DNA from 4 places in the Agrobacterium fabrum str. C58 genome. Region 1 is predicted to be linked to each of the others. Evidence: riboswitches for the same ligand, from Rfam matches in the RefSeq annotation. Region 1 holds a riboswitch; each other region holds the start of a gene.
The links. Region 1 has a riboswitch for cobalamin ahead of ATU_RS04345 (CbtB domain-containing protein). Riboswitches for the same ligand answer to the same signal wherever they lie in the genome.

Region 1 (7,748 bases):
AAGCACGACGGCACTGGCAAAACCGGCGAGATCACCGAACTTGCCGGTGCCGAAGCTGAAGCGGGGATTGCGCGCCTCGCGCCTTGCATAGAGATAGGCGAGCGCCGAAATCAGCATCGCGCCCGCATGGGTGGACATGTGCCATCCGTCAGCCGTCAGCGCCATGGAGCCGAACCAGTGGCCGGCGACGATCTCTGCCACCATCATGACGGTGGTCAATGCAATGACCATCCAGACACGCCTTTCATTGCGCTCATGATTCTGGCCGAGATAAATATGGTGATGCTCCGCCGCGGCGAAAGGTTCGGAAGTCGTCGTCATGTCGCTCAATCCTCTCTCGAATTTACCGGCCCTTCTCAACTCTGCGGGCTTCTTTCCATTCTGCTGGCCTGCATTGACCTACCGGATGTAGGTCTTCAGCACCTGGGCCAGCTCTTCTGCCGCCCGCGCCCGCTCGTCTTCATTTTCGGCATGGACCACGTGTTCGTGCAGATGCTCCTGCATCACCTCCCCCGTCAGGCCTGAAAGCGCGCCGCGCACGGAGGCGAGCAATTGCAGCACCTCGCCGCAGGGCTTGGCATCGTCCAATGCGCGTTCCACCGCCTCCATCTGCCCTTTCAGGCGGCGGATGCGGGTCAGCAGCTTGTCCTTGTTGCGGATCGTGTGGGACATGTGCACCTCATATACTATAGGGGGGTATACTATATTGCAGTTATTTTTTGCACAAGGCGTGCATGACGCAATCCTCGCGAATGTTTCGGACCTTAAAAATGCTCCATCAGAACTAGGGGATTCACAGTCATGACGACTATCGCAGCAACCAGCAGCATCAATTTCGCCTCTCCGGTCCGCGGCATCGCGCCTGCGCACAGCCGGGAGAGCCAGTCCACCACCGAGGCTTTGCAGGAGCTGACGCGGGCGGCCCATCGCGCCATTTCGGTGGCAGGCAATGTCGCCACAGCCGTCGCTCCGCTGGCCGGTGCCTCCGCCAGCCTGGCCGCTGCTCTCTGGGACATGAACAGCAGCGCTTCCGCCTCCACTGGCGCCAATGCTGACGTGGTCGCTTCCGCCCAGCCGGATATGGCAAGCCTCGAATCGCAGGTTCTGAAGGCACTGGCCCAGGCGCTTGGCGTCAACGATGCCGCTTGAGGCCATTGAATCGGTCGTGAAAAAGCCATATCTCTAGAGACTGGAGATATGGAGAAAGCCATGCTGTCCATCGGTGAACTGTCGAAACGCACCGGCGTGAAGGTGCCGACGATCCGCTATTACGAGCAGATGGGCCTCATCCGCGAGGCGGACCGTTCGGACGGCAACCAGCGCCGTTACGAAAAATCCGACCTCGAAAGGCTGGCCTTCATCCGCCATGCGCGCGATCTCGGCCTGAATATCGAGGCCATCCGCGAGCTGCTTGCGCTCAGCCAGCACCGGCAGATGCCTTGCGAAGGTGCCGACCGCATCGCCGCCGAGCATCTTGCCCATGTGCGCGAAAAGATTGCCAGCCTGAAGAAGCTGGAACACGAGCTGGAACGCATCGTCTCCCATTGCCACGGCCATTCGATCGAGGATTGTTACGTCATCCGCGCGCTTTCCAACCACGGTATGTGCGAGGGCGAGCATTGAACCGCTAAAGCGGGCTTGACAGAATATGGATTCGGGCGCATTGCATTCCCCATGATCAACGAACGCGCACCCATCTCCTGCTCGTATTTTTGGGCCTTCCTTTAAGGGCGGCTCGACAGATCATATTGTCAACAAGCCGCCGTCAGGCGGCTTTGTTGTTTTCAAACGTCCTGACGGCACCGATAAGACCAAAGGACCGAAAAAATGACCGAAGATAGCTCCCTTACACTGGAAAGACCCCCCGTCGTCATCATCCGCGGCGCGCGCAAGACCGATCTGCCCGAGCTCAACGAGATGATCACCCTGCTTGCCTCCTACCACGGCGATGCGGCGGCCATCACGCCGGCCAAGCTGGAGCGCGACCTGTTCGGCCCGCTCCCCTGGGTGCATGGGCTGGTGGCCGAAGCCGATGACGCGCTGATCGGTTACGCCCTGCTTTTGCCGCTCTACAGGGCGCAGGAAGGCCGGCGCGGCCTGGAGCTGCATCATCTCTTCGTGCGTGACGGTCATCGCGGCCATGGCACCGGCCAGCATCTGGTGTCCCGTGCGCGGGATATCGCCAAGCGCCTTGGTTGTGACTATCTTTCCGTCAGCGCCACGACCGGCAATGTGGCGGCGCATCGTTTCTACGAAAACATGGATTTCGCGCCGCGGCCGGTCACCGGCATGCGCTACATGCAGTCCATCGCCTGATTAAAACCCACGGAGACGGCCATGACACGGATCGCCATTGCGCTCGCGCAGGATTTTGCGGACTGGGAACCGGCGCTGCTTGCGGCGGCAGCGCGCAGCTATCTCGGTGTCGAGATCGTGCACGCCACGCCTGATGGCATGCCCGTGACCTCGATGGGCGGGCTGAAGGTGACGCCGGACACATCCTATGACGCGCTCGATCCCGTTGACATCGATGCGCTCGTCATTCCCGGCGGTCTCAGCTGGGAAAAGGGAACGGCTGCCGATCTTGGCGGGCTGGTCAAGCGGTTTCGCGACAGGGACCGGCTGGTCGCCGGCATCTGCGCGGCGGCAAGCGCGCTCGGCGGCACGGGTGTGCTCAACGATGTCGCCCATACCGGCAATGCGCTGGCATCGCACAAGGCGTATCCGGCCTATCGCGGTGAGGCTCATTATCGCGATCAGCCGAGGGCGGTCAGCGATGGCGGCGTCGTCACTGCGGCCGGCAGCGCGCCGGTCAGTTTCGCGGTGGAAATTCTGAAAAGCCTCGGCCTCTTTGGTCCGGAAGCCGAGGCGGAACTTCAGATTTTTGCGGCTGAGCATCGCTGAGGCGTACGCGAATATTGTCGGCCGCTAAGCCCAACACCCTCATTCCTGTGCTTGTCACAGGAATGAGGTAGTGCAAAATACGGACGTCTTTGCACTCTCACTCATTACCCCCGATCCAGCAACCGGCAGACACGCGCAGCAGGCTCCTCACCCTCACCTGAAATCGCACGGCGAATATCGCGGCTGTTTAGATGCAGGCTGCGGCCGGCGGGCAAATTTGCGCGCTTTATCTTGCTGAGCGCCGCAGCGATAAAAGCAGCTTCGTGTTCATGAAAACAGGCGAGAGCCGCCTCGCGCTCCGGGGTTGCCCCAAGAACTGCCTTGAAGGCAAGGCGGTGCACGGCGCAAGGCGCACCGTGACCGGGAACGGCAAAACGCAGCGCATCGAGTTCCTCACTCCACTCCGCTGCGTCCTGCATGGGCTTATGCCTGCTGGAAACGCTTCAGGAAAAACGCGCTCAACGTGCCGATTAGCGCCCAGAAGACGAAGCTGGTGATGGTGGCGGCGACGATGAACTGACGCTCCAGCGGCAACGGTGCCAGCGCGTGTTCGCCTTCCGGCGGCAGGGGTGCGCCGATCACATGCGGCGCGACGATCAACACCAGCGCCAAAAGCACCGCCCAAGGTTCGCGGCGGAAGGCGATCAACGCAATGCCGCCTGCGGTTGCGGCGACGGTCGCGAGCCACCAGATCTGCCGCGCCTCAAGTGCGGCGGCCGGGCTTCCCGGCAGTTCCGGCGGCAGGCCGATCATCGGGGCGAGCATAACGGCGGCAAAGCCGGCGACGCCCCAGAGAAGCCCCTCACGCCAGCCGGTATTGGTGCCACGCAGCGAAATGAGGCCCGTCAGCACCAGCGCGTAGCCGATGGCGGTCAGCACATTGGCGGCGACGGTATAGGCCGTGCGCTCGAAACCATCGGCCGGAGCCCAGGCCTCGTCATTGTGCTCATGGGCGGGAACGGCAGCACCGGGTGCCGGTGCATCATGGCTGTGGGGCGCTTCGCCGGCGCTTTCAAAGGTTTCCGCCTGCAGGATAAGCGGCGTGGTGCCAAAAGCCTGCATGGCAGACACGGCGAAACCGCCGAGAATGCCGACGAGAATGGCGGTGAAGACGATATTGCGAAAAAATGACATGCCGTTTCCCCTCAATGGCAGGGGAAGGCATTGGCATGGCGCGTATCATGCGCGGCATTGTGAACGGCTTCCACATGGGAAAAGCCGACAAAACCGACGACGAACAGGCCAAGCACGATCGCTGTCAGCGACTGCGCGACGCTGGCTGTTTTTACGGAAACGGCTGAATTGGCCGTATTCAGGTTGGTGGACATGGTGACCCCTCTCCCGGCGCGACCCCGCGCCTTTAGACGCGGCCGAACGGCAAACACCGCAGGACCGCATACGATATACTTCACCACGGGGATACGAGACTGATACAGGGAGGCATGATTGCGCCACCCTGAAATTCCGCTCTTCCGGACACCCCGCCGGCATGGATATTTCCGTGATGGCAGGTCTCCTGGCTTACGGGTCAAAACCTGAAACACCTTCCCGGCATTGCCTTCCCCCTTGATGGAGGCGAGATGGCTTGCCAGTGGCATTTCGTTTCAGGCTCTCCGCTCACAGTTGCGGGGGCAGCCACGAATGAGGATTTGTCCCTATCGTGTTCCCTTTTCACCTTCCGGAACGCCCGGAAGGAACCATCACGGACATGTTATCCGTCGGGCAGATGCAGGAGTCAATGGCAGGCCTGCTTTCGACCCGCGTGCCTTGCCTCGGCTGAGGGCTATCGTGCCGGAATGGCCTTGAGATAGGCGGCGATCGCATCACGGTCTTCGGTGGTCAGATGCGCCATGTTCTGCTGCACCTTGACCATGGAGCCGCCGACGCTGTCAAATTCCGGCGTGAAGCCGGTTTCGAGATAGCTGGCAATATCGGCTTCGGCCCAGCTTCCGATGCTTTGCGAACCGGGGGTGATGTCGGGAATACGGCCCTCGCCTTCCGGGTTGGGGCCACCGGCCAGCCATTTATCGGCAAGGAAACCACCGAGCGCGTCGCGGGGCGTATGGCATTCGCCGCAATGGCCCGGCCCTTCCACCAGATATTGGCCGCGCAGCAATTCGGCATTGGCATTGGCGAGTTCGACGCGTGGCGGTGCGGCGGGATCGAAATAAAGGAATTTCCAGCCGCCCAGCGCCATGCGCAGGTTGAAGGGGAAAGGCAGCTCGTGATCCGGCGCATCATTCTGGCTGGCGGGCAGGACCTTCAGATAACCGAAGAGATCGTTGATGTCCTTCTGCGTCATGCGGGCATAGGAAGCATAGGGAAAGGACGGGTAAAGATGTTCGCCGTTCTTGGCGACGCCGCGCGTCATCGCATCGCCGAATTCCGCCAGCGTCCAGCCGCCGATGCCGTGCTGCGGATCAGAGGAAATATTGGGAACGTGAAAGGTGCCGAAAGGGCTTTTCAGCGCCTGCCCGCCGGAAAGCGTCAGCAGCCCCTCGCCCTTGGCATCGGGTGCGGCGTGACAGCTTGCGCAGCCGCCGGCCCAGAACAGGGTTTCGCCATTGGCGAGATCCGGCTCACCGAGGCTCACCCAATGGCTCGGCGCCTGACGTTCTGGTGCGGTAACCCAGGCAAAAATTCCGTAGCCCGCAATGGCCGCAACCACTGCCCCGCCAACAAGCTTCGTCCAGATGGAGGACATACCCCTCTCCCCATTCTCACCTGACCCGGTCAGATGCCTTTCGTGCCGAAAAACGCCGCCGATGGGCGGCGTTTTCAGAGGCTTCGATTATTTTTTCAGACGATAGGTCTGGTGGCAGGTGCCGCAATCGGCGCCGAGCGTCTTCATGGCGGTGGCGACGCCGGCCTGATCGGTGGGGAGATTGGCGAGAACCGCGTCGGCATCCGTTCCGAGCTTCGCGGCCTTGGCCTTGAAGTCGTCGAAGTTTTCCCAGATGGCGGGAGCAGCCGCGCTGCCTGTCTCTGAGCCGACGGGGAACTGGTCGGGGAAAGCCTTGGCATTGGTGCTGATGGTCGTCACGGCAGCCTTGACGGCGGCAGCGTCAAAGGGCTTTTCGCCCTTGGAGATGGCGGCAAGCGCACCCATGGAGCCGCCGATCTGCTTCATCATGCCTTCACGTTTTTCGACTTCGCCGGCAGCATAAACAGCTCCGGCGCAAAGACAGCCGAACAGCATGGCCGCCGTGATGGTTTTCAGTTTCATGCACACTCTCCTTGATTCCGGCATGGACACCGGCGCTTTATCGAACCGGGCGAGGATGCCCTTTCCGGATGGCGAAAAGAAGTCACATTGCGGTGAATTCCGCCGTGAAAACAGAAGTCTAGACGAGGCTCCGGTGCGGGGCCGGGATTGGCTTTATGGCACGTATCTGACGGCTGGCTGAAATTGCGCGACATCCTCAATCATTCGCCCATGCTCCAGGAAAATGCCTCCCAAAAAGTCAAGAGGGCGGCGGCAATCAGCAGAAAGCCTGCGGCGCGGCCGATGAAAATCGTGGCAGCGGGCGAGGAGATAAGCCAGGCGCGGCTTCTGTCGGCCGTCAGGGCCACGGTTCCATAGACGGCAAACTGCGTCACGGCCACCATTGCCCCCATCACCAACCCCTGCATCCAGATCGGCCCGAAGCCGGGTTTGATGAATTGCGGATAGACCGCCATCATGAAAAGATAGGCTTTGGGATTGGAAAGGCAGGTAATCACCGCCCTCCAGAATGCCTTTCTGGCAGAGGTGCTTGCCTGCGCCTCATCGCCATTGACGGTGATGGCGCTGCGCATCAGGCCGAAGCCGATCCAGACCATACAGGCAGCCCCGCCGACAAGAAGCGGCAGAAACAGAGATGGCAGCCAGGTGGCGAGCAACCCGACACCGGCGGCTCCATAAAGAGAATGCACCATGCCGCCAGCACTCATGCCGCTTGCCGCAGAAAGCCCCGTTTTCCTGCCGCCGGTCAGCGCGCTTGCCAGCACAAACATCATGTCCATGCCCGGCAGGATGATGATGCCGAACAGGAGCAGGAAGAAAAGCCAGAGATTTTCAGCGTAATTCATGTCAGGATCCCTTAAAGAAGATGATGACACATTCGGGAAAGCATTTGTTTCTCAATGTGTTTTTCCGCTTATAAAAAATGCCAACTGACAACGTTGTGTCAGTTGTGTCGCCCTATCACATGGAAATGTACAATATGCGCAAGGCGTCGAGACTGTTCGAGATCATCCAGATCCTGCGGCTGGCGCGCCGCCCGGTGACCGCGCAGACAATTGCTGACATGCTGGAGGTGACCGCGCGCTCGGTCTATCGCGATATCGCCGCGCTTCAGACCATGCGTGTGCCGATCGAAGGCGAGCGCGGCGTCGGTTACATCCTGCGTCCCGGCTTCAACCTGCCACCGCTGATGTTTTCCATCGAGGAGACGGAGGCGATCGTGCTGGCGCTCGCCATGGTCGACCGCTCCGGTGACGCGGAATTGCGCCAGGCGGCGAAAAAGGTCAGCGACAAGATCGCCGCCTCCCTGCCCGAACCGCTGTCGAAGACACTTTCCGCCAATGCCCTGCACGCCTGGGGCAGCATCGCCCCCGCGCCCGCCGGCATCGACCTTGCAACGGTCAGGCGGGCGGTGCGCGATGAAGAGCGGCTGGACCTGTGCTATAGCGACGAAAGCGGCGTGGAAACGCAGCGGCGAATCCGGCCGATTGCGGTGATCTATTATTCCGAGACGGTGAATATCGTCGCCTGGTGCGAATTGCGCCACGCCATCCGCAATTTCCGTTCGGACCGGGTGCTTGATTGTGCCGCGACGGGCAGCTTCTTCAAGATGGAAGGC
Region 2 (7,748 bases), 910 kb from region 1:
CGTTTCATGGGCGAAGGCGGGAGGTCCGCACTGGTTGCCGGTGATATTCGCAAGGCATTGCGACTGGCGCGGATCGCGGACTTGTTGCTGATTGGCCTGTTCGGACTTCTGGCGATCCTTATCGCGCTATAGCAAGCAGCCTGTCGAGATCGAGGTGCTGTTCCATATGCGCAGCCAGACGGTCGAGAACCGCATCAACCTGCGCGTCATAGTTCAGGTCCGTGCCCTGCCCGCCGAGACGCTCGAGCCATGCGCTGCGCTGGCGGTCATCCGCAAAAAGACCGTGAATATAGGTGCCGAAGACGCGGCCGTCGGGCGAAATGGTGCCATCGGCATGTCCGTCGATCGTCGAAAACACCAGACTACCCGCTATTCCCGTGGTTTCACCGACATGCATTTCGTAGCCGGATAAACCAACGCCGTCGAAACTCGTGCCCCGAACGGAAACGAGCCGTTTGTCGCCCGTCAAAACCGTGTCGACGTCCAGCAGGCCGAGCCCCTCGACAGTCGCCGGCGGTCCCTCGATGCCGTCAGGATCGGCAACGGTTTTTCCAAGCATCTGGTAACCGCCGCAAAGGCCGAGAACGTAGCCGCCGCGTCTCACATGCGCCTTTATATCAATGTCCAGGCCGGCATCTTTCAGCACGGCGAGATCGGCGATGGTCGATTTCGAGCCGCACAGCAAAACCAGACGGCAATCGGCGGGGATCGTCTCACCTGGACGGACCCGGATCAGTTCCACATCCGGCTCCATGTCGAGGGGATCGAGATCGTCGAAATTGGAAATGTGCGGCAGGATCGGCACGGCGATGCGGATTTTTGCGCTTGGCTTTCGTTGGGCTGGGCCGGAAAGCCCCAGAGCATCCTCCGCCGGCAGTTTCGCCGCATCGGAAAAATGCGGCAGAAGCCCTATGGAGGACCAATCGGTCTTTTCCGCAATCATCCGCATGCCATCGGAAAACAGTGCCGGATCGCCGCGAAATCGGTTGACGATGAAACCTTCGATCATCGCCGCGTCATCGTCGTCGAGCACCTCTCTGGTGCCGACGAGGCTGGCGATGACGCCACCGCGATCGATATCGCCGATCAGGATCACTGGCGCATCGGCCGCTCGGGCAAAACCCATATTGGCGATGTCATTGGCGCGGAGGTTTATTTCCGAGGCGCTGCCTGCCCCTTCCACCAGCACCAGATCGGCCAGTTGTTTCAAGTGCTCGAAACTATCAAGCACGCGCGGCATCAGCCCGGCCTTCATGTGCTGATAATCGGCCGCCTTGGCGCTGCCGACGATCTTGCCCTGCACTACCACCTGTGCGCCGGTTTCGCTCTGCGGCTTCAGGAGCACCGGGTTCATGTGCACGGAAAGCGGCACGCCTGCTGCCCGCGCCTGCAGCGCCTGCGCACGGCCGATCTCACCGCCATCGGCGGTAACTGCGGCATTGTTCGACATGTTCTGTGGCTTGAACGGCACGACGGAGAGGCCGCGCCGGGTGAATGCCCGGGCAAGACCGGCCACCATCAGCGATTTGCCGACATCGGAGCCGGTTCCCTGAAACATCAGCACCCGTGCTGTCATGTCAGAATTCTATCCCGGCTTGGGCCTTCACGCCCGCCTTGAAGTGATGTTTCACCAGCGTCATTTCCGTCACCATATCGGCGGCGTCGATCAGCGGCTGCTTGGCGTTGCGGCCGGTGACGATGACATGCAGATCGGGCCTGCGACTAGAGAGCGTTTCGACAACTTCTTCCAGCGGCAGGTAATCATAGCGCAAAGCGATGTTCAGCTCGTCGAGGAGCAGAAGACCGATTGTTTGGTCGGCCATCAGGGCCTTGGCCTCTTCCCAGGCCTTTGCCGCGGCCGCGACATCGCGTTTGAGGTCCTGCGTGTCCCAAGTGAAGCCCTCCCCCATGGTGCGCCAGACGACCTTATCCCCGAAGAGCGTCAGGGCCTGCTGCTCTCCCGTCGACCATGCACCCTTGATGAATTGCACGACGCCAACTCGCCGCCCGGTGCCGAGCATGCGCAAGGCGAGGCCGAACGCGGCCGTGGACTTGCCCTTGCCGGGCCCGGTATTGATCATCAGCAGGCCTTTTTCGATGGTCTTTTCCGCAACTTCGGCGTCCTGCACAGTCTTGCGGTTGACCATTTTCTGCCGGTGGCGTTCGGCTTCGCTGTCGCTGATGTCGCGGGTCATCGCTCGTTCCTTCTTGTCCTGCGGCGCGAGACCTTTTGCCCCCGCCATTCGGAGCGGCGACTATACTCAATTTGCCGCACCCGGCAATGCGCTGGTCACGGGCACGCGGCATTGACCCTTACACCCGTTCAGCCTAAGGGTAAGGGACTGACGGTCTTTTCCCGGCAACGGGAAAAGCTAAGAGGGAACACGGTTCCGCCCCGAGAAAGGGTCATTCCGTGGCTGCCCCCGCAACTGTAAGCGGTAAGCCCGCACCGTAAAGCCACTGAACCTTTATGATCGGTTCGGGAAGGCGGTGACAGGGTGTTGATAGCCGCAAGCCAGGAGACCTGCCGTTTCAGGAAAAAGCGTCTGCCGGGCGGGGTGCTCCGGTCAGTCGGTCAGATCGAACAGCGGGTTTGCGCCTGTCGCACACCGTTTTCGATAGCCGCACCCCGATGAATTTTAACGTGACGCGGGAACGGGACGGTTTGGATATTTCAGCGACATCTTCAGGTTCAAACGGGAACCCGCAGGACGAGACAGCGCCGGGCGTTACCGTCTTCGTATGCCGCAGTTGTCGCGATGATGTCGATCCCAATGCCGAACCGCGTCCCGGTTCGCGTCTTGCCGATGCCGTCATTGAAAAGGCGCAGGAGAGCGGCATTGCCGTTCGCTCCGTCAATTGCCTTGCCAATTGCAAGCGTGGCCTCAGTGCCGTGCTCCGCAGCGCCGATGGCTGGTCTTATGTGTTTGGCGGGCTGACGCCCGGCGATGCGGAAGACCTGCTGGTCGGCGCGCGGCTGCTTTCTGCCGCCCCCGACGGCCTGATGCCCTGGCGTGGCCGCCCGGAACCCCTAAAGCGCGGCATGCTGGCGCGCATTCCCCCATTCGATTTTACCGAGGAGAGATCATGAGCACCCTTCTGGACCGCGTTCCCTGCACCATCGTCACCGGCTTTCTGGGTGCCGGAAAAACCACACTGCTGCGCGGTCTTCTCGAAAAGCTTGACGGCAAGCGGCTCGCCATCATCGTCAATGAATTCGGCGATATCGGCATTGATGGCGAAATTCTGAAAGGCTGCGGCATTGAAAGCTGCCCGGAGGAAAACATCGTCGAGCTGGCCAATGGCTGCATCTGCTGCACGGTGGCGGATGATTTCCAGCCCGCCATCGAACAAATCCTTAGCCGCCAGCCGAAGGTGGAGCATATTCTCATTGAGACCTCCGGCCTTGCCCTGCCGAAGCCCCTGGTGCAGGCCTTCCAGTGGCCGGCCATCAAAAGCCGCGTGACTGTCGATGCCGTGGTCGCCGTGGTGGATGGCGCGGCTCTGGCCGAGGGTCAGGTCGCCCACGACATGGAAGCGCTTGCTGCCCAGCGTGCCAACGACGAAGCGCTCGACCATGACGATCCGGTCGAAGAGGTCTTCGAAGATCAGGTCGCCTGCGCCGATCTTATCGTGCTCACCAAGGCCGATCTTCTCGACGATGCCGGCCTCGAGAAGGCCAAGGCCCATATCCTCGAACATCTGCCAAAGGCGGCGAAGATCGTTGTTGCTTCGAATGGTGCCATCGATCCGACCGTGCTGATCGGTCTCGGCCTTGCGGTGGAAGAGGATATTGAAAACCGCCGCACCCATCATGATGGCGAACTCGATCATGAACACGATGATTTCGACAGCTTCGTCATCGACCTGCCGGCCGTTACCGATCCGGAGGCGCTGGCGGCCCGTATCGCGCAGACGGCCGCTGCCGAGAATGTGCTGCGCATCAAGGGCTTCATCGAAGTCGCCACTAAGCCCATGCGTCTGCAGGTGCAGGCTGTCGGCAGCCGCGTCAACCACTACTACGACCGCCCCTGGGCGGCGGGTGAAGAGCGCCGCAGCCGTCTCGTCGTCATCGGCGAAAAGGGCATTAACCGCGAAAAGATCGAACAGATGCTGGCCGCCTGACATAAGCCGTTTGCGCATTGTCCGGACGCAAAACCGCTGCGCACTTTTACTGGAAATGCTTTAGATGCATATTCTCGCCACCACATCCTCGTCTCTGGACGACCTGATCGAGCCGGTTGATCTCAACCAGCCGCGTTCGGATGTGGTGGTGCTGTCTTTTTCGGCAAGCGATCTTGCCGGGCTTGAGCGGGCGTGGGGAAAGGCGGGAGAGACCCTCCCCTCCCTCTCTGCCGCGAACCTCTCCGAACTTCGGCACCCGATGTCGGTCGATCTCTGGATCGAAAAAACGGCGGAACATGCCCGCGTTATTCTTATCCGGATTCTCGGAGGCGCGGAGCGCTGGCGCTATGGGGTCGATCAGCTGGCTATTCTGGCGCGCAGGCGGGGCATCAAGCTTCTGCTTTTGCCGGGGGAGTGCAGTGAAAGGGATGAAAAGCTCGAGGCGGCCTCAACTGTCGATAAGCCGATGCTGGCCTCCGTTCTCTCCTTCTTCCGCGAAGGTGGAAGGGAGAATATGGGCCGCCTTGCCGCTGGCCTTTCTGTTCTGGCGGGCGGTGGAGAATGGCCGGATATAAAGGCTGACCCCCTGCCGAAAGCCGGCTTCTATCGGCCGGATCTGGGTGTCGTTGGGCAGGACGAGGCTTGTGCCGGGTTCCCTGCCGGTGCGTCCGTTCTGCCCATCCTCTTTTACCGCTCCATGCTTCTGGCGGAAGATGCTGCACCCGTCGATGCGCTGTTTCAGGCGCTCTCTGCGCGCGGGTTTGCACCCCTGCCGATTTTCGTCAGCGGGTTGAAGGATGGGGAAGCGATCCGTTTTCTTGAAACGGTGCTGCCCGCTCTCCAGCCCGCCGCCATCATCGCCGCTACGGCCTTTGCCAGCCATACGGATGATAGGGGCGAGACGTTGTTCGACCGTCTCGGCGTTCCGGTTTTCCAGGCGGTGATGGCGACCACCCGGCGCGTCGGCTGGGTGGAAAACGCGCGCGGCCTCAATCCGTCCGATCTTGCCATGCATGTCGTCTTGCCTGAACTGGACGGGCGGATTCTCACCGGGGCGATTTCGTTCAAACAGGCGCGGACAGATGGCGGTGTCAGTCTTGTGAATGTGCCGGAGGCGGATCGTATCGAGCAGGTGGCGAACCGCATCGCGGCCTTTCTGCGACTGAAATCTGCGCCACCGCGGGATCGCCGCATCGTCATTCTGATGCCGGATTATCCCGGTGCCGCGCCGGGGCGCACCGGTTATGCCGTTGGTCTCGATGTGCCGCAAAGCGTGCTCGAAATGCTGCGCGATCTCGCCGAGGCCGGTTATGCGGTGGAGGATATTCCTGAAACGGCGCGGGCGCTGCTCGATCGTATCGAGAGCCAGGAAGCGACCGTCGATCTTTCCACCTATCGGGATTTTTTTGCAGGTTTGACTGAGACCGCCTCCAGCTCGATGAATGCGACGTGGGGAGCTGCGGAACAGGACGACGCTTTTGCCGATGGCGCTTTCCATTTTCGCGTTGCCCGCTTCGGCCAGGTCTTCGTCGCGCTCGCGCCGGATCGGGGGCGGAACGAGGATCGGCGGGTGGATTATCACGACCCTGCCCTGCCGCCACGCCACGCGCTCGTCGCCTTCGGCGCATGGATGCAAAGTGTTGTGGCGACGCATGCCATCGTGCATGTGGGCGCGCATGGCACGCTGGAATGGTTGCCGGGCAAGACGGTTGCGCTTTCCCGCGATTGTTTCCCGGAAATCGTCACCGGCCCGCTGCCGGTGGTCTATCCATTCATCGTCTCCAACCCCGGTGAGGCGGCGGTTGCCAAGCGGCGCATCGCGGCGGTTACCATCGGCCATGTGCCACCGGTGCTTGTCAATGCCGGGCTTTCGCCGGAACAGTTGGCGCTGGAACAGCTGGTCGATGAATATGCGCAGGCGGATGGCCTTGATCGTCGCCGCCGTGACCGGCTGGCGAAGCTGATCGTTGAAAAGGCGCTGGAAACCGGGCTGGCGGCCGAGGCGGGCGTTGGCGCGAAGGATGATGCCGATGCGGCCCTTTCACGCATTGATGCCTTTCTCTGCGACCTCAAGGATTTTGCCATCAAGGACGGTCAGCATGTTTTCGGTCGTTCCCCCGAAGGCGAGGCCGATCCTCTCCGTCTTCAGAGCGCGAAGGCCGAGAAAGCCGCGCTGCTTGCGGCGCTCGATGGCCGGCACATCGCCCCCGGTCCTTCCGGTGCACCTGCGCGAGGGCGTCTCGACGTGCTGCCCACCGGCCGCAACCTTTATGCTGCCGATCCCCGTACCATGCCGACGCCGACAGCTTTCGATCTGGGCCGCATGGCGGGCGAGGAAGTGCTTCGCCATCATCTGCAGTCCCATGGTGATTGGCCGAAACATCTGGTGTTCGATCTCTGGGGCAGTGCCAGCCTTCGCAACGGCGGCGAGGATGTGGCGCAGGCGCTGCATCTGATGGGGGCAAGGCCAATCCATGATCCTGCCACGGGCCGGGTCACCGGCATCGAGGTTCTGCCACCGGCGAGCCTCGGCCGCCCGCGGGTCGATGTGACGTTTCGCATTTCCGGCCTTTTCCGCGACATGTTTCCGGCGCTCATCGCGCTTCTCGATGCGGCCGCCAAGGCGGTTGCGCGGCGGGACGAAGCGCCGGGCGACAATCCGCTGGCGGAAGAGGCGGCAGCGCTTGGGCATATTCCTGCGCGCATCTTCGGTTCTGCGCCCGGCACCTATGGCGCCGGTATCGAGGAAAAGCTCGCCAGCGGCACCTGGGACGAACGCGAGGAGCTGGGGCAGGCCTATCTCGATGCAGCGAACCATGCCTTTGGCGGCGCCGATGGGCTCGAGATTTTCGAGGATGCCGGCTTTACGGAACTGGTGCGCCGGGCTGATCTTCTGGTTCATACCGGCGACGATCCCGGTCGCGATCTTCTCGACGGCTCTTCCGACGTCGCCTTTATCGGCGGTTTCTCCGCTGCGAAGGCCGTACTTGGCGGCATCGCCGATATCGTCGCGCTGGATACGACCGATCCGGCACGTCCGCGGGCCAGATCGATGACACAGGCGCTGACGCGGGTGGTGCGCGCCCGCGCCGTCAATCCGCGTTTCATTGCCGGCCAGATGCGGCACGGCCCACGCGGGGCGGCGGAATTTGCAGAAACGGTGGACCGGCTGGTCGGCTTTGCCGAAACCACCCATGTGGTATCCTCCTCGCTGATCGAGGCGCTTTACGATGCCTATTTCGGCAATGAGGAAGTCCGCGATTTCATCCTGCGGGAAAATCCGAAGGCGGCAGAGGTGATGGCCGCGCGCTTTTTATCCGCCCGCCGCCGTGGCTTGTGGCACAGCCGCCGCAATGCGGTGGATGCGGAGCTGGAAATGCTGATCCTGCCCCGATCCGAAAGGGTAGGTGCATGATGGCTGCTGTTGCCGATCCCGTTCAGCCATTTGGCCGCCGTGGTCTGTGCCCGGCCTTGTCCGCCCCCATGCAAACCGGCGACGGTTTTTTGTCGCGGGTTGCTTTCGAGGCGGATATTTCGCCCCATGTGATGGTGACGCTTTGCGGCCTCGCCGAGCGCCACGGCAATGGGTTGATCGACATTACGGCGCGCGGCAGCCTGCAATT
Region 3 (7,748 bases), on a different replicon from region 1:
AAATAGATCTGACGGCCTTCGCCGAGGATCACATGCGAAACGGGCACATTGACTTCCACGTCGCGGCCGGTCACATCCTTGACGGTGACCTTTTCGGCCATTGCAGGCCATGCGGCGGATACGAGAAGGCCAAGGGCAAGTGCCGCGGATTTGGCTGAGATGCGCATCGGATATTGCTCTCCAGTGTTGACTGGCGCGGCTGTATTATTTTCTGACTGTACTAGTCAAGTTTTATGTTTTAGAGCCATTCTTAACTGACCGGTATGTGAGCTGAAGACCGATGATAGACACTATGCAATATGGCAAAAACGACAGCCTGAGAGACGAGATAAAGGCCTATTGGTCCGGCCGCGCCGCGACTTTCGACCTTTCACCCGGGCACGAAATTTTCTCCGAAGACGAGCGCGCGGCCTGGCACGCGCTTATCCTGAAACATCTGGGCCGCGGTGAGGGCCGCAAGGCGCTCGATCTCGCCAGCGGAACCGGTGTCATCTCGCACCTGATGGACGATCTCGGCTTTCAGGTGACGGGCATGGACTGGTCCGAGACGATGCTGGGGCTTGCCCGGGAAAAGGCCAAAAGCCGTGGGCGCAATATCCGATTTTTCGTCGGCGACGCCGAAAATACGATGGAGCCGGACGAAAGCGCTGACGTCATCATCACCCGCCATCTGGTCTGGACGCTGGTGGACCCGCAGGCAAGTTTTGCCGAATGGTTCCGTGTTCTGAAACCCGGCGGGAAACTGCTGATCGTCGACGGCGATTTCGTGAATACCGGCTGGCGCGAAAGACTGGTGAAGAAACTCGCCGTCAGCCTGGAGAGCATCGGCCTCGTCAAAGCCGACCAGCCGCACAAGCCGGCGGACCCCGAAAACACATTCAACAGCATCCTCTCGCGGGTTTATTTTTCGAAAGGTGCGAGGGCCGGCGATGTCGCGACGATGCTGGGTGCGACCGGTTTCGAGCCTGTCTCAGTCGATCAGGAACTTCGGGCCATTCACCGCGCCCAGGCGAAAAACTTCAGCCTGCTGAAGGGCATCCTGCGCGGGCTGCAGCACCGTTATGCGGTCTGTGCGGTGAAGCCGGATACTTCTGTCAAGGGCTGAGGAAAGCCGCAGTCCCCTTCACTATCCGCATACACGACGTCATCCTCGGGCCTGTCCCGAGGATCCAATCACGTATCGCAAAATCAACGCGTTGCAGATGCTCGGGACAGGCCCGAGCATGACGGAAGCAACCTCCCGGACAATCCAGAACGCCAATCAAGACTTCCGCAGAATACTCATTTTCCCGCCTGCTCGAAAAGATCATCAAGCCGGGTCTTGGCACGACCGGGCACTTCGACTTCCCTGTAGCTTTGCGGCAAGGCCGCCTCTCCCACCTTGATCAGCATGACCATGCCCATGCCGTAATGCGGCGAGCATTTGATGCCGTAAAAGCCCGGTTTTTCGAACCCGGTCTCGAACTCGTCATTGATCCGGCTTTTGAACCCTTCGACACCTTCGGGAACCATGCCGTCGATGGTCGCGGCATTGTGGCTCTTGTGGGTCGGCACGAAGCGCACGCGGTCGCCAGGCCCGATCTCCAGGAAATCGGGCTCGAACACCATTGTCTCGGCCGAAGCATGAAGGGGAAACCCTGCGACTACCACGGCAATTGCGGCAGCGGCATAAAACCGTCTGGCCTTTGCAGCGGCGCTTACGAGCGTCGGCAATGTCATCATCGTGCCAGTACTTTCCTTGCTGGATCAGCCCGCCCATGGGCCGGCAGAAAACGAATATGGGAAAAACCGCCCTCATCCGTGGTGACCGCACATTTCACTCCGAAAACGTCGGCGATCGTTGCCGCCGTCAGGACCTCACGCGGCGGCCCGACCGCGATCATCTCGCCGCGATGCAGGATGGCGACGCGGTCACAGAACATGGCGGCATGATTGAGATCATGCAGCGCCGCCACGACCGTCAGCCCCTGCCGGCGCACCAGATCGAGCAAGCCGATCTGGTGGCCGATATCCAGATGATTGGTCGGTTCGTCCAGCAGCAGGATGTGCGGCTCCTGCGCCAAGGCTCGGGCAATATGCAGGCGCTGCCGTTCACCGCCGGAAAGGTGGTGCCAGCTGCGCTCCGCCTTGTCAGCCATGTCGACATTGGCAAGTGCTGCATCAACGACGGCATCGTCATTCTGCGACCAGGCAGAAAGCGGGCCGAGATAGGGCGTGCGCCCAAGCTCCACCGCCTGCCGCGCGGTAATGCGCTCGGTGGTTTCGGCCTGCTGCTCCACGAAGGCGAGCCGGCGGGCAAGGTCGCGCCGCCCCAATGAGCCAAGCGGCTCCTCGCCAAGCGTGACGTGACCCCGGCGCGGTTTGCGGATACCGGCGAGCATGGACAGAAGTGTGCTCTTGCCGGACCCGTTCGGGCCGATGATGCCGAGAAACTCCCCGGAACCAACATCAAACGAGACGCCTCGGACGATATCGATATTGCCGGCATGGAAATGCAGGTCGTGGGCGAATAATTTCATGACCGACCTCTCTTTTGCCCCAGGATGAAGGCGAAGGCGGGTGCGCCGACGAGCGCAGTGATGACCCCAATCGGCAGCACCTGGCCCGGAATGACGATGCGCGAGAGAATATCCGCGATGATCATGAAAACCGCGCCGGTCAGCGCCGTCACCGGTAGCAATATGCCATGGCGGACACCAACGAAGATGCGCGCGGCATGCGGAATGACGAGCCCGACAAAACCGATGGAACCGACCAGCGACACCATCGCAGCCGTCATGATTGCGGAAACGGAGATCAGCACCGCATAGACCCAGCGCACCGGAATACCAAGCGAGGCTGCCGCCTGACCACCGAAAGCGAAGGCATCGAGCGCCCGGGCATACCAGAGGCAGACGGCAAGGCCCGCAAGGCTGACCGGCAAGGCCAGCCAGACATCCGGCCAGCGCACGCCGGAAAGATTGCCGAGCAGCCAGAACATGATGCCGCGCGCCTGTTCGGCATTGGCGGATTTGGTGACGATGAAGGAGGTCATGGCGTTGAACAATTGCGAACCCGCAACGCCCGCCAGAATGATGGCGCTGTTACCATGCCCCGCCCGCACGGCCAGAAGGCTGACCAGCGAAAAAGCCACGAATGCGCCAATGAGCGCACCGGCCGGCATTGTCAGAAACCCTGCGCCGAAACCCAGAAGCGCCACGGCGACGGCACCGGTGGAGGCACCCGCGGAGATGCCGAGAATATAGGGATCGGCAAGGGGATTGCGCAAAAGCGATTGCAGCACCGCCCCGGCAAGCGCCAGCGACGCCCCGCAGCAGGCGGCAACGACCGCGCGGCTGAGGCGGTAACTCCAGACAATACCCTCATCCAGCGGCTCAAGCGGATAACCCGCATGGAAAACGCGGTTGGCAATCGTCTTTGCGACGACATCGAAAGGAATGGCGGTCTCGCCGATGGCCGCCCCGGCCATCAGCGCGACAAGCAGCAGGGCGAGTGCTGCAAATGCCAGCCCCGCCCTGCCAAGATGGGTGGAGAAACGGTTCACTTGGCGAGGCCAGCGGCCGAAATCGCCTCGGCCAGCGTTTCAATACCTTCGATGGTGCGAATGGTCGGGTTCATCGCCTGCGCATCCATGTCGAACACACGGCCTTGCTTGACGGCGGGCATGATGCTCGCCACGGGATCGGTTTCCAGGAACTTGCGCTTGACGGCGATATCGTCCGCCGGGAAGCGGCGGCGATCCATCTTGCCTGCTACGATCACGGTCGGATTGGCCTTGGCGATCGTCTCCCAGCCGACGGTTGGCCATTCCTCATCGCTTTCAATGACATTCTTTAAGCCCAGCGCGGACATGATGTAACCGGGAGCGCCGTTGCGGCCGGCGACATAGGGGTCGATATCCAGTTCGGCGCTGGAGAACCAGAAGACGGCGGAAAGCTTGCCATTCGCGGAGGCTATCTTGGCCCGTGCAGCTTCCTCGCGCTTCTTCAGGTCGGCAACGACCTCTTCACCGCGCCCCTGCACGTTGAAGATTTTGGCGAGGTCGCGGATTTCCTGATAGATCAGCTCCATGGTGAAGCCGGTATTGCGCACACCATCCCCGCCGCCGGAATTGTCCTTGCCGACGCAATCGGCAGGTGAGGTATAGACGGGAATGCCGAGTTCGGCGAATTGCGCCGGCGTGCCGACAACACCCTCGGGACCGATCTGCCACTGGAACTGCGTCGTGATGAGCTCCGGCCTCTTGCCGACAACCGTCTCGAAGCTAGGATCATTATCGGCCAGCCGTTCGACCTTGGCATTGGCCTCCTCATAACCTTTCAGAACCGGACCGATCCACAGCGCCGTGCCGACGACCCTGTCGGCAACGCCGAGCAGGTAAAGAACCTCAGTCGTGCTCTGGCCAACGGATACGGTGCGGGCGGGTGCCTGCTTGAAAGTGATCTCCTGACCGCAGCTGTTGATCGTCAGGGGATAGGTGGTTTCGGCGGCATTTGCACCGACAAAGGGCAAAGCCCAAAGCACGGCGGCCAGAAAGCCGGCATGAACCGGCAGGCGTCTAGAATGAAACATGTGTTCTCCAGTCGAAAGTAAAACTTATTCCAGAGCAGCAGGCGTCAGAACGCGCAGCAACAGCGGGACGTCTTGTACGGAGAACGGTTATAGGACGCAAACGAAATGTTATGAAATAACATTACAAATTCCTCCTCCGGGCTTCCCCGCCCGTAACGATGGTTTCCATTTTGACGGCAGGTCTCCTGGCTCACGGATTTGCGTCCCTCATCTGCCTTCCCGCATTCCGAAAAAAACAGTGGCATGACGCCTTCAAGCGTCACTGGGATGAACAACAATCCGCTTACAGTTGCGGGGGCAGCCAAGGCATTGGACGAAAAAGATCGCCCGCACCATGTTCCCTATTAATCCCTTCGCCTTTCGGCTGTAGGAACCGTCGCTTTCTCACATAAGGGGCAAGAGGCGGAGCGTCAATTGCGATCGTGTCGCAGCTCAGCACAAAGTCAGAACAGGGAAGGGCCCGCCAGCGCAAAAATTCTCGCCGTGCCGGACCCCATCGGCTGCGGCTCGTCTTTTGACATGGTCGTCAGCGTTTCGATCACTACCAAACCTGATTGCGCGAGAAAATCGGAAAAGGCGCCGCTGTCGCGCACGGCATCGAGACGGGCAAGCTGGTCTTCCAGATCGGCAAAATGCCGGCTGACAAGCATGATCGCATCCATTTCCTCCACGGCAACGACCGGACCGATGATGTGGCCCCGCCCCGCCGCCCGGCGAAAGGCAAAAGCGACAAGCCGGCCGGCCTCGAACAGGCCATAACCCGTCTTTTCCTTGAGAAGGCGCAACAGGACGCGGCGGCGCGAAATGCCAAAAGCTGCGCGGTCCATGTCAGCCACGTCGATAAGGTGGTCTTCTGACAGCAACTCGATTTTCTGTTTTCGGCCAGGCGGCATCTCGGCCGGACGTTGCACCTTTCCCCGAAAGAGATGCACTTTTTCCGTTTCTCCGGTGAACCCCAACCGGGCAAACAACCGCCTCGACTCGTCCGTGGCATTGATCCGGAGCGATATGACAGGGAACTTCGCCAAAAGCCGCCGCACCAGCCATGGCGCAACGCCCTGCCCCTGCAGGCGTGGGGAAACGATGACCATGCCGAGCGTTGCGAAACCCTCATCATAGGCAAACAGCATCGCGGTTGCGACGACGCGATCAATCTCATCGAGGGCAGCGAGGCCGACGCCGCACTGCCGCAGAAAACACCATTCATTCGCGTGATATTGCCACCCCACCGCCATGGAAAGCGCGTGCAGATGATCGGCCTCGACATCGGCGATATCCACGGTTCGCAACTCGAAACTATCGACTTTGAGCAGCTCCATAGCAAACGGCTCTCATTTCCTCCGGCGCGGAACCTTGATCCCGGCAGCCCAGCCCACGACATCCGAAGATAACCAGCCTTGCCAGCACGAATTTTCCGAAAGCACTGGAAGGACACAACAATCTACCGAAATCACCCGCATTTCAGCAGATAAACGCCATCAGCCACTTTAAGCTCTCGCCGTTGAAACGACGGAGACAGCCATGAACGCAATCGAAATTCTGGAGCGTCTTGTCGGCTTCCCATCGATCGTCGGAACCGCCAATGGCGATATCGCCGGATGGATCGCGGATTATCTGGAAAGCCACGGTGCGAAAGTGTCCATGCTTGCCGGCCCTGAAGGCGACCGCGCCAATCTTTTCGCGAGCTTCGGCCCGGCTGATGTCGCCGGATATATCCTCTCCGGCCATATGGATGTGGTGCCCGCCGGTGAGCCGGAATGGTCCTCCGATCCCTTCATGCTGAGAGCCAAAGGCGAGCGTCTTTACGGGCGCGGAACCACCGACATGAAGGGTTTTCTGGCCACGGTTCTCGCCGCAGCACCGGCATTTTCGCGCATGGCGCTGAAGCGGCCCGTGCATATTGCCTTTTCCTATGACGAAGAGGCGGGTTGCCGCGGTGTGCCGCACATGATCGCCCGATTGCCGGAACTATGCGCTCCGCCGGCGGGCGCGATCATCGGCGAGCCAAGTAATCTGCGCGCCGTGCGCGCTCACAAGGGCAAGGCCGCCGCGCGCATCACCATTCGCGGTCGATCTGGCCATTCGTCGCGGCCCGATCAGGGCGTCAACGCCATCCACCTGATGACCGGTATCATGGCAGAGGCGGTCGCGACAGCACAGGAGCTGACACAGGGGCCCTTCGAAACGACCTTCGAGCCGCCCTATTCCTCCCTGCAGATCGGCACGGTAAGGGGCGGGCAGGCGCTCAACATCATCCCCGATCATTGCGCCATCGAGCTGGAAGCGCGAGCGATTGCCGGCGTTTCGCCACTCGCGCTGCTTCAGCCGGTGCGCGATGGCGTGGAGGCGCTTGCCGCTGAGGGCATCGATATCGAATGGACGCCGATGAGCGACTATCCCGCATTGTCCCTTGCCGGCGATGCGCCGCTTGCAAAGCTTCTGGAAGACTTGACCGGCGCGCCCTGCATTCCCGCCGTCAGCTATGGCACGGAGGCTGGGCTTTTCCAGGCGGCGGGCGTTGACGCCATCATCTGCGGCCCGGGTGATATCGGCCGCGCTCACAAGCCGGATGAATATATCACCACCGGCGAACTTTCGGCCTGCCAGTCCATGCTGGAAACACTGGCAAACCGCTGCACGGCTTGAACCTTCGGAACACGGATTTCAGATGACGTTTTTCTTCAATTCCGACGCCAAGCGCGGCGAGATTTTCCGGCAGGCCCTGGCCCGCGACCTGCCGGACCTGCCCTTTTCGATGGATGCCGCGAGCGTCAATCCGGATGCTGTTCGATACCTCATCAGCTGGACGGTGCCCGAGGATATAGGCCGCTACCGCAATCTCGAAATCCTGTTCTCGATCGGCGCCGGTGTCGACCAGTTTCACATCGACGCAGTCCCTCCCCATGTGAAGGTCGTGCGCATGGTGGATGAGGGCATCACCCGCATGATGCAGGAATATGTCAGCCTCGGCGTGCTGGCGCTTCACCGCAATTTGCCCGCCTATTTGGGCCAGCAGCGCCAAGGACTGTGGAAGGCCGTGCCCCAGCGCCAGGCGGAAGAATGCCGGGTGGGCGTTCTCGGCCTTGGCATGCTGGGCGTTGCGGCGCTGGAACGGCTGAAACCCTTCGGTTTTCCGCTGTCCGGCTGGAGCCGCTCACCGCGCGAGATCGATGGCG
Region 4 (7,748 bases), on a different replicon from region 1:
GCCGCGGGTCCGCGCTGGGCACGCTCGGCGGTGTTCTCACGATTGCGGCACTGACCACGGCAATGGAGTTCCAGTCCGTGCCGGCCTACGTCCAGCAGATCGTCAACGGACTGATCCTGATCCTGCTGGTCGTGCTTGACCGTACCGTGCGCGCAAGACCGCGTCCGGCAATGCCGATACTGAAATCCCTTTAACCAGACATGTCACTTAAGGAGGAGTTTGTGATCATGAATAAAAAGACCTTGTTTGCCGGTGTGGCGGCGCTTATCGCCTCGGCCGGCTTCGCCGAGGCCAAGACGGTATGTTACGTTACGGCCGCCGATTCCCACGCCTATGTCACGCCGGCCAACAAGGCCATCGATGCGCGGGCGAAGGAACTCGGCGTTGAGGTTCTCAGCCTCAGCCAGAATTTCGACGTCCAGACCGGCGTGCAGCAGATCAACACCTGCATTGCCCGCAAGGCGGCCGGCATCATTTTATGGCCGCTTGATCCGCAGGCCTATATTCCCGGCCTGGCCAAGGCCAAGGCGGCCGGCATTCCCGTCAATCTCATCAATTCGCCGATGAATGATGCGGCCAAACCCTTTGTTACCTCCTTCACCGGCCCGGATGTCTATTCCGAAGGTGAAATGGCGGCCGAGGCGCTTCAGAAGGCGCTGGATGGCAAGGGCTCCATCGTCATCATCGCCGGCCAGGCCGGCAATGGCACCACCATCGGCCGTGTCGACGGCTTCAACGCCAAGCTGAAGGCACTCGGCAGCAAGATCGAAGTTCTCGATACGGTCAATGCGGATTTCGACCAGCAGAAGGCGCTTGTCGCCAGCCGCGACCTGATCACCCGTTTCGGCGACAAGATCGCCGGCGTTTATGCCAATGACGACACCATGGCGCGCGGCTTCATCGACGCCTGGAAAGAAGCAAAATCCGGCAAGGCGACACCGCCGATCGTCGGCATCAACGGCCAGAAAGACGCCTTCGAATCGATCAGGAACGGTGAAATGTACGCCACAATCGTACAATCCCCGATCGAGGACGGCCTGCTGGCAATCAACGCCATGGCAGATGTCCTGAACGGCAAGAAAATCGACGCCCGTCTGCCTATTCCGCTGACGGTTGTGACGAAGGCGAATGTGGAAAAGGAAAAACCCGCCTTCTGAACGATGCAACACGGACAAAAGCGGGCGTCACGCGCCAGCATGTAAAGCAGGCCGCGCAACTATCTGGGTTGCGCGGCTTATTCCATCGTCATCGGCAGAAAACGGCTCCGCGGACTTCAGGCTTCAGCATGTTCGCGAACATCATCCAGAAGAAAGTGCACCATCACATAGGGCGTCGTGTGTTTCTGGCCGCTATCGGACACGTTCTCGACACTGCCACCATCGGAGGGGTGCCATTTCTGGTAATGAGGGTTGTTGGCGATCAGCGTAATCGCCTTGCCCGTAAACCTGCCGTTCAACCGATAGCGAACCTCTGCGAGAGGCCAGATTTTCTCAAAATCCTGCTGGCTGATACGGGCTTTCAGGGCCCTTCTGGATATCGCTTTGCCGGGCGAACCATCGTCATGTGCTACCGGTGGAATATGAAGGTCTACCTCTTCCGCATCATCAAGCAGAAAGGCAAATTCGTCTGGCCACATCCGTCTCACGTATCGCTCCTCCCAAAGCTTATCATCTTACAGCACGACCATGATAACGCCTCTGCCGTGAGAGGCAATGGCGGATATGACCCCGCACCCGCCGGCATTCCCCCCGTGCTCCCCCTTAAGGGGTAAACCGGCATGCATTAGCCAGCACTAAACCGAAAGCTCCCTTCGGATGATTTCCGCCCCTGCACCCAAAGCATTCAGCTTGCTTCTTGCGACCTGACGCGAGAGGGGTGCCATGCCGCAATTGGTGCAGGGATAAAGCTTGTCGGCATCTACAAACCGAAGCGCTTTTCGCAGTGTATCCGCGACTTCCTCGGGGGTCTCGATTGCACTGGTTGCCACGTCAATGGCGCCAACCATCACTTTTTTACCCCGAATGAGCTCGATGAGATCCATCGGAACACGGGAGTTGTGGCATTCCAGCGAGATCAGATCGATATTGGACTTCTGCAGTTTGGGGAAAGCTTCCTCATATTGCCGCCACTCCGACCCGAGAGTCTTTTTCCAGTCCGTATTGGCCTTGATGCCGTAACCGTAGCAAATATGCACGGCAGTTTCACACTTCAGCCCTTCGATTGCCTTCTCGAGCGTGGCAACGCCCCAATCATTCACCTCGTCAAAAAAGACATTGAATGCGGGCTCGTCGAACTGAATGATGTCGACACCAGCAGCCTCCAGTTCCCTGGCTTCCTGATTGAGGATCTTGGCAAATTCCCAGGCCAGTTTTTCGCGACTTTTATAGTGGCTGTCATAGAGCGTATCGATCATGGTCATGGGACCCGGCAGGGCCCATTTGATGGGCTGCCTGGTTTGCTGACGCAAGAATTTGGCGTCTTCAACAAAAACCGGCTTTTCGCGAGACACTGCGCCAACGACCGTCGGCACACTGGCATCGTAGCGATTACGAATTCTGACGGTCTCACGTTTTTCAAAATCAACGCCGCTGAGGTGCTCGATAAACGTCGTGACAAAATGTTGGCGCGTCTGCTCGCCGTCACTGACGATATCGATGCCTGCCTGTTGCTGGTCGTTCAGGGACAATCGCAGGGCATCTCTTTTGCCCTCAATCAATTCCTCATCCTGCAATTTCCAGGGTGACCAGAGTTTTTCAGGTTGTGCAAGCCAAGAGGGTTTTGGCAGGCTGCCGGCGGTTGACGTGGGCAACAGTGTTTTCATGATAGGTTACCTTGTGTTTTGGTCGTCAACGGGCGCAATCAGAAGATAATCTCTCGAGAATGGACCGATATGGTCTGATGAAATGCTGCTCGGCAAACCTGCCCTGCTCGATAGCTAGCCGGCTACGTTCTTCCCGATCATAGACAATTCGAGTGAGTGAATAATCCTGGTGGTTCAGGTCCGGCTGATAGCGAGCGCCCGCCGCAGAATTGGCGTTATAAATCTCGGGCCGATAGATCTTCTGAAAAGTCTCCATCGTGCTGACGGTGCTGATGAGCTCGAGATTGGTGTAGTCGCCAAGCAAGTCACTGACAAAATAAAAAGCCAATGGCGCAACGCTATTCGGAGGCATGAAATAGCGGACCCGCAACCCCATTTTTTTGAAATATTGGTCGGTCGAAGAGAACTCATTCTGCCGGTATTCGACACCCAGTACAGGATGCTGATTGTCAGTTCGGTGATAGGTTTTGCTGCTTGATGCACTCAGGCATATGACTGGCGGCTTGTTGAAATTCTCTTTGTAAGCAGCCGAGTTCAGGAAACACTTGAACAGGTTTCCGTGCAGATCGCCAAATTTGTCTGGCGTGCTGAATTGGGGCCGGTCCCTGTTGTGCTCCGGCAGCAAGACGCTGAAGTCGTAATCGCGGACATAGGAAGAAAAATTATTGCCGACAATGCCATCAATGCGCTCGTTGGTTTTTCGATCAACGATGTTCGTTTTCAGGATTTCAATCAGCGGAAAAGCATCATTCCTGCCTTCAGCACCAATATTCATTTCGACGGATATGATTTCGAGCTCGACAGAATAGCGGTCGCCTTCAGGGTTATCCCAATGCGCCAGTGTGTTGAAACGATTGTCGATCATCCTCAGGGCATTGCGCAGGTTCTCCTGACGGTTCTCTCCCCTAGCCAGATTGGCGAAGTTGGTCGTAACACGCGTGTTTTCTGAAGGATGATAATCTTCATTAAAAGTAACTCTCTTAATATCAAAATTAAAATCTCTACTCATCGCGATTCGACGTCCTTGTCTCCCGATATAAACCTGAAATTTTTGACTTATGCTTCAGGATATACGAAACATTATTTTCAATTATCTCCAGCCTGCAACATTCCTGCTGCCCATACTTGAGACTGTGCGTGATATATGCCTGAGACATTGATCGAGTAAAAATGGTTTTATCTCATTGAAGCATGAGCCACGTTCATGATTTGGCGTAGCGCCGGACTAAAGATCCTCTGCTGCGAACCCCTCAACGCTTCCATGACATTCCGGTGATAGATGCCTTGACCAGTTCAACGACATGCGACATTGGTTAGCCATCGTGGTTCTGCGGACGAAGGTCCGGAGCTAAGAGGGAATTCGGTGAGGGCTTTAATCACAGCCTGAATCCGAAGCTGCCCCCGCAACTGTAAGCGACGAGCGAAAGTCCATCATGTCACTGAGGCCGGCCTCGGGAAGACGGACCAAAGCTATGACCCGCAAGCCAGGAGACCTGCCGCGATAGATAACGTCCACGGGCGGGGTGTCCCGGAGTGCCGCTTTCGCGATAGGTATTCCCGTGCCTTTGCCTCTGCGTCATGTCCCGCCCTGCCGCAACCTGAGGCAGAGCCGATGACAGAGATCGCAACGATAGAAAAGCCTGCTCAGCACGGCGCGACAACCCGTCTCATCGATATCGTCTTTCCCGGAGATACCAACCATCACGGCACTCTCTTCGGGGGGACCGGCCTTGCCCTTATGGATCGGGTCGCCTTCATTGCGGCGACCCGCTTCGGACGGACACCCTTCGTGACTGCCTCCTGCGAACGTATCGACTTCAGACAACCCGCGCGCATCGGGCATATCGTCGAATTCACGGCGAGACCCGTGAAGGCTGGACGCCGTTCCCTCACGGTCGAGGTGGAAATGGTGGCGGAAACCATTATCGGCCGCCAGCAACACACCTGTACGCGGGGCATCTTCCATATGGTGGCCATACCGGAAGGTGAGGACGCCGCGAGCTATGTCCTGCCCGAACTCCTCACTGAAGAGACACCTGATCCAAGCGATGCCGTCACCATGGTCGAGATCGTCTTTCCGGATCAGGCAAACAGCGCCGGCCGGATGTTCGGGGGCGAAGCTATTGCCTATATGACCAAAGCCGCTTTTGTTGCAGCGTCGCGCTACTGCGGCAAGCTGGTGGTGCTGGCCTCATCCGAGCGCATCGATTTTGCAAGGGCAATCGAGATCGGCGAAATTGTCGAGGCGCAGGCACACGTCGAACGCGTGGGCCGCAGCTCCATGTCGATCCAGACAAAACTCTGGTCCGAAAATCTTCTGACAGGCGAGAGACACATCACGGCCACCGGACACTTCACCATGGTGGCGGTCGACAAGGACCACCGGCCGGCTACCATTCGCGACCCGGCCGAAGCCTTTTCCCTGGAAAAGGGAGGAGCATAACCATGCTGGACAGGCAACATCTTTCGATCCTGCGTGAAGTCGATCGCATGGGCAGCCTCACGGCCGCGGCGGAGCGGCTGAATGTATCCCAGTCGGCTCTCAGCCACACCATCCGCAAGCTGGAAGATCGGTACGGCGTGGCGATGTGGGAAAAGGATGGCCGCAACCTTCGTCTCACCGACGCAGGCCGCTACATCCTGACGCTGGCACAGCGCGTTCTGCCCCAGATCGAGAGGGCTGAGAATGTTCTGTCGGATTATCGCCACGGGCAGCGAGGCTCGCTCAAGATCGGCATGGAGTGCCATCCGTGCCACCAGTGGCTAATGAGTGTCACAAAACCCTACCTCATGGAATGGCCGGATGTGGGCTTGGAATTGACGACCTCGTTCGCTTTCGGCGGCGTGGCGGCACTGGCTGGATATGAAATCGATATCCTGATCACACCGGATCCGATTGAGATGGCCGGGGTCCACTATTTGCCGGTGTTCGACTACGAACTGGTGCTCGCGGTGCCAGTCGATCATCCGCTGGCGTTGAAACGCCATGCCGAACCTGCGGATCTGCTGGATGAGACGCTATTCACCTATCCGGTACCGCCGGAGCGGCTGGATGTGTTCTCGCAATTCCTGGTACCTGCCAATTGCCGCCCGCGTCATCACCGCAATATCGAAACGACGGAAATGATGCTCCAGCTCGTGGCGGCAGGCCGCGGGGTTAGCGCCATTCCCGATTGGCTGGTGCGACGGGAAGCGGCAGCACTCGGTGTCCGCGCCGTCCGCATCGGTCAGAGCGGTATCCAGAAAAGCATCCATCTCGGTTTAAGAGATGGTGACGATACTGTCGATTTCATCGCCGGGTTTCTCGAGACGTCGCGTCAAATATTAGCCTGACGCGCCGATTTTCGATCAGTTCGCCAGCCCTGGCAGGAGGAAGCGTCTATATGCATGTTTGGAACTCATCGCCGGCATGGCTGGCAGATGACGCCGCAAGTGAGGTAAAAGCAGAAGCGCGAGCTTTCTGTCTACGGATCATCAATGAATTCTACGGGATCGGTTACACGCCGGCCTGGCACTCCGATCTGGACTCACTGTTGAAAGCAGCTCCCGAAAACTGGTTTTCGAACGGGGAGCGAGGAGGTTTTCTTCTCGTCCGGGACGACGGAGGACGCATCGTCGCCGCTGGAGGTCTCTACGCTCTTGAGAAAAAGCCATCAACGAGAGAGCGCTTTCGAGATCGCTACCGCGACGCGGACGGGGTGTGTCAGATCGCCCGGGTCTATCTGGAGCCAGGCGCTCGGCGGAAAGGAATGGGGTCGTCGGTCGTGGCAGCTCTTGAGACTAGAGCACGCGAACTGGGCTACATCACGTCTTATCTTCATGCCGATGCAGAAACACCTGACACCCTTCGCTTCTGGAGAAGCCAGGGATACAGCGAGTTCGGCCGGTTCTCCTATCCGTCACCAAGAGGAACGGATAGCAGCGTGGACTTCGAAAAGTCTCTCCAAGAGGATGCTGAATGAACGACAAGGATGTCCTTGTGTTTCAATCGAAGACTTTTCGCCTCGGGCCGCAAAACACCCACCGCTTCACGAGGGACGAAATGCCCCTGTGATCCGTCGAAGCACGGCATTCGCGTGGTCGCCGGTGACCGTGGAAATCATCACGACATCCAGTTTCGGAAGTTCGGGGAGCGAGCGGCTCCTGACTTGTCGCACGCTGGCGGGAGCAGCACTTTGTGCCAGAAGCCCGACACCAATTCCGGCTTCGACTGCAGCTCCCACCGCCGTTGCCCCGGTGCCGACGAACACCTCGCGCCAGGCGATATCAGCGCTCTCCAGCGCCCGAAGGGCCATGGCTCGCAAATTGCAAGGTTCCGGCTGAAGCACAAGAGGCACGGGAACGTCTGAACGCAGATCGAAATCCGCACTGCCGTACCAACCAAAGCTTTCCTGAAACAACGGCTCTCCATCCCGGCGGATATCATCGTGCCGCAACACGACGATCGCATCGAGTTCTCCGGCATCATAGAGTTCAAGCAGCGTTCTGGTGCCGGCGGTGCGAAGATGAAGCGTAACGCTCGTCACGCGCTCGCTGACCACTCGAAGTATCCGCGGCAGGTCGGCACCAATCAGATGATGCGTGACACCGATCGCCAGCCGCGTCGGCTCCTGACCAAAGACATCAAGCGCACGGCGGCCGGCAGCGACATAGGCGCGCGCGGGTTCCAAAAAGCGTTCGCCTGCTGCCGTCAAACGCACGCGGCGCGGAGTCCGTTCGACCAGGCGATGTCCCAGCATGTCCTCAAGCCGGCGCAAACGGAGGGATATTGCCGCCTGCGATGTATTCATCACGCCTGCAACCTGCGTGAACGACTGCAGTTCGGCAACGAGAAGAAAAGCCTCGACGGCCTCGGGATCCAATGAGCGCATGGCACTCATAACAAACTGTTATCGCTGAAACTTGCAAGCCCCTAATTCTATCGATC

Region 2: another riboswitch for cobalamin. It lies ahead of ATU_RS13665 (DUF1636 family protein); the one in region 1 lies ahead of ATU_RS04345 (CbtB domain-containing protein).
Region 3: another riboswitch for cobalamin. It lies ahead of ATU_RS15715 (ABC transporter substrate-binding protein); the one in region 1 lies ahead of ATU_RS04345 (CbtB domain-containing protein).
Region 4: another riboswitch for cobalamin. It lies ahead of ATU_RS17820 (acyl-CoA thioesterase); the one in region 1 lies ahead of ATU_RS04345 (CbtB domain-containing protein).

What each region holds. Positions count from the first base shown of each region.
Region 1 is NC_003062.2:874,500-882,247, reverse strand. Features, by position in the region: gene dmeF (CDF family Co(II)/Ni(II) efflux transporter DmeF) at 1-321, opposite strand, end outside; gene dmeR (Ni(II)/Co(II)-sensing transcriptional repressor DmeR) at 400-672, opposite strand; gene ATU_RS04375 (hypothetical protein) at 802-1,149, shown strand; gene ATU_RS04370 (MerR family transcriptional regulator) at 1,210-1,623, shown strand; gene ATU_RS04365 (GNAT family N-acetyltransferase) at 1,828-2,316, shown strand; gene ATU_RS04360 (type 1 glutamine amidotransferase family protein) at 2,338-2,904, shown strand; gene ATU_RS04355 (hypothetical protein) at 3,009-3,323, opposite strand; gene ATU_RS04350 (CbtA family protein) at 3,328-4,038, opposite strand; gene ATU_RS04345 (CbtB domain-containing protein) at 4,050-4,232, opposite strand; cobalamin riboswitch at 4,394-4,621, opposite strand; gene ATU_RS04340 (c-type cytochrome) at 4,688-5,608, opposite strand; gene ATU_RS04335 (c-type cytochrome) at 5,696-6,130, opposite strand; gene ATU_RS04330 (LysE family translocator) at 6,331-6,975, opposite strand; gene ATU_RS04325 (helix-turn-helix transcriptional regulator) at 7,110-7,748, shown strand, end outside.
Region 2 is NC_003062.2:2,804,768-2,812,515, reverse strand. Features, by position in the region: gene cbiB (adenosylcobinamide-phosphate synthase CbiB) at 1-132, shown strand, start outside; gene ATU_RS13675 (cobyric acid synthase) at 119-1,576, opposite strand; gene cobO (cob(I)yrinic acid a,c-diamide adenosyltransferase) at 1,578-2,195, opposite strand; cobalamin riboswitch at 2,330-2,546, shown strand; gene ATU_RS13665 (DUF1636 family protein) at 2,666-3,091, shown strand; gene cobW (cobalamin biosynthesis protein CobW) at 3,088-4,125, shown strand; gene cobN (cobaltochelatase subunit CobN) at 4,190-7,540, shown strand; gene cobG (precorrin-3B synthase) at 7,540-7,748, shown strand, end outside.
Region 3 is NC_003063.2:436,395-444,142, forward strand. Features, by position in the region: gene ATU_RS15690 (ABC transporter substrate-binding protein) at 1-167, opposite strand, end outside; gene ATU_RS15695 (class I SAM-dependent methyltransferase) at 281-1,105, shown strand; gene ATU_RS15700 (pseudoazurin) at 1,282-1,722, opposite strand; gene ATU_RS15705 (ABC transporter ATP-binding protein) at 1,719-2,519, opposite strand; gene ATU_RS15710 (FecCD family ABC transporter permease) at 2,516-3,544, opposite strand; gene ATU_RS15715 (ABC transporter substrate-binding protein) at 3,541-4,572, opposite strand; cobalamin riboswitch at 4,731-4,965, opposite strand; gene ATU_RS15720 (GNAT family N-acetyltransferase) at 5,016-5,891, opposite strand; gene argE (acetylornithine deacetylase) at 6,094-7,218, shown strand; gene ATU_RS15730 (2-hydroxyacid dehydrogenase) at 7,241-7,748, shown strand, end outside.
Region 4 is NC_003063.2:917,578-925,325, forward strand. Features, by position in the region: gene ATU_RS17795 (ABC transporter permease) at 1-194, shown strand, start outside; gene ATU_RS17800 (sugar ABC transporter substrate-binding protein) at 228-1,157, shown strand; gene ATU_RS17805 (hypothetical protein) at 1,274-1,636, opposite strand; gene ATU_RS17810 (methionine synthase) at 1,793-2,821, opposite strand; gene ATU_RS17815 (DUF1852 domain-containing protein) at 2,847-3,830, opposite strand; cobalamin riboswitch at 4,128-4,336, shown strand; gene ATU_RS17820 (acyl-CoA thioesterase) at 4,434-5,264, shown strand; gene ATU_RS17825 (LysR family transcriptional regulator) at 5,267-6,154, shown strand; gene ATU_RS17830 (GNAT family N-acetyltransferase) at 6,205-6,783, shown strand; gene ATU_RS17835 (LysR family transcriptional regulator) at 6,850-7,701, opposite strand.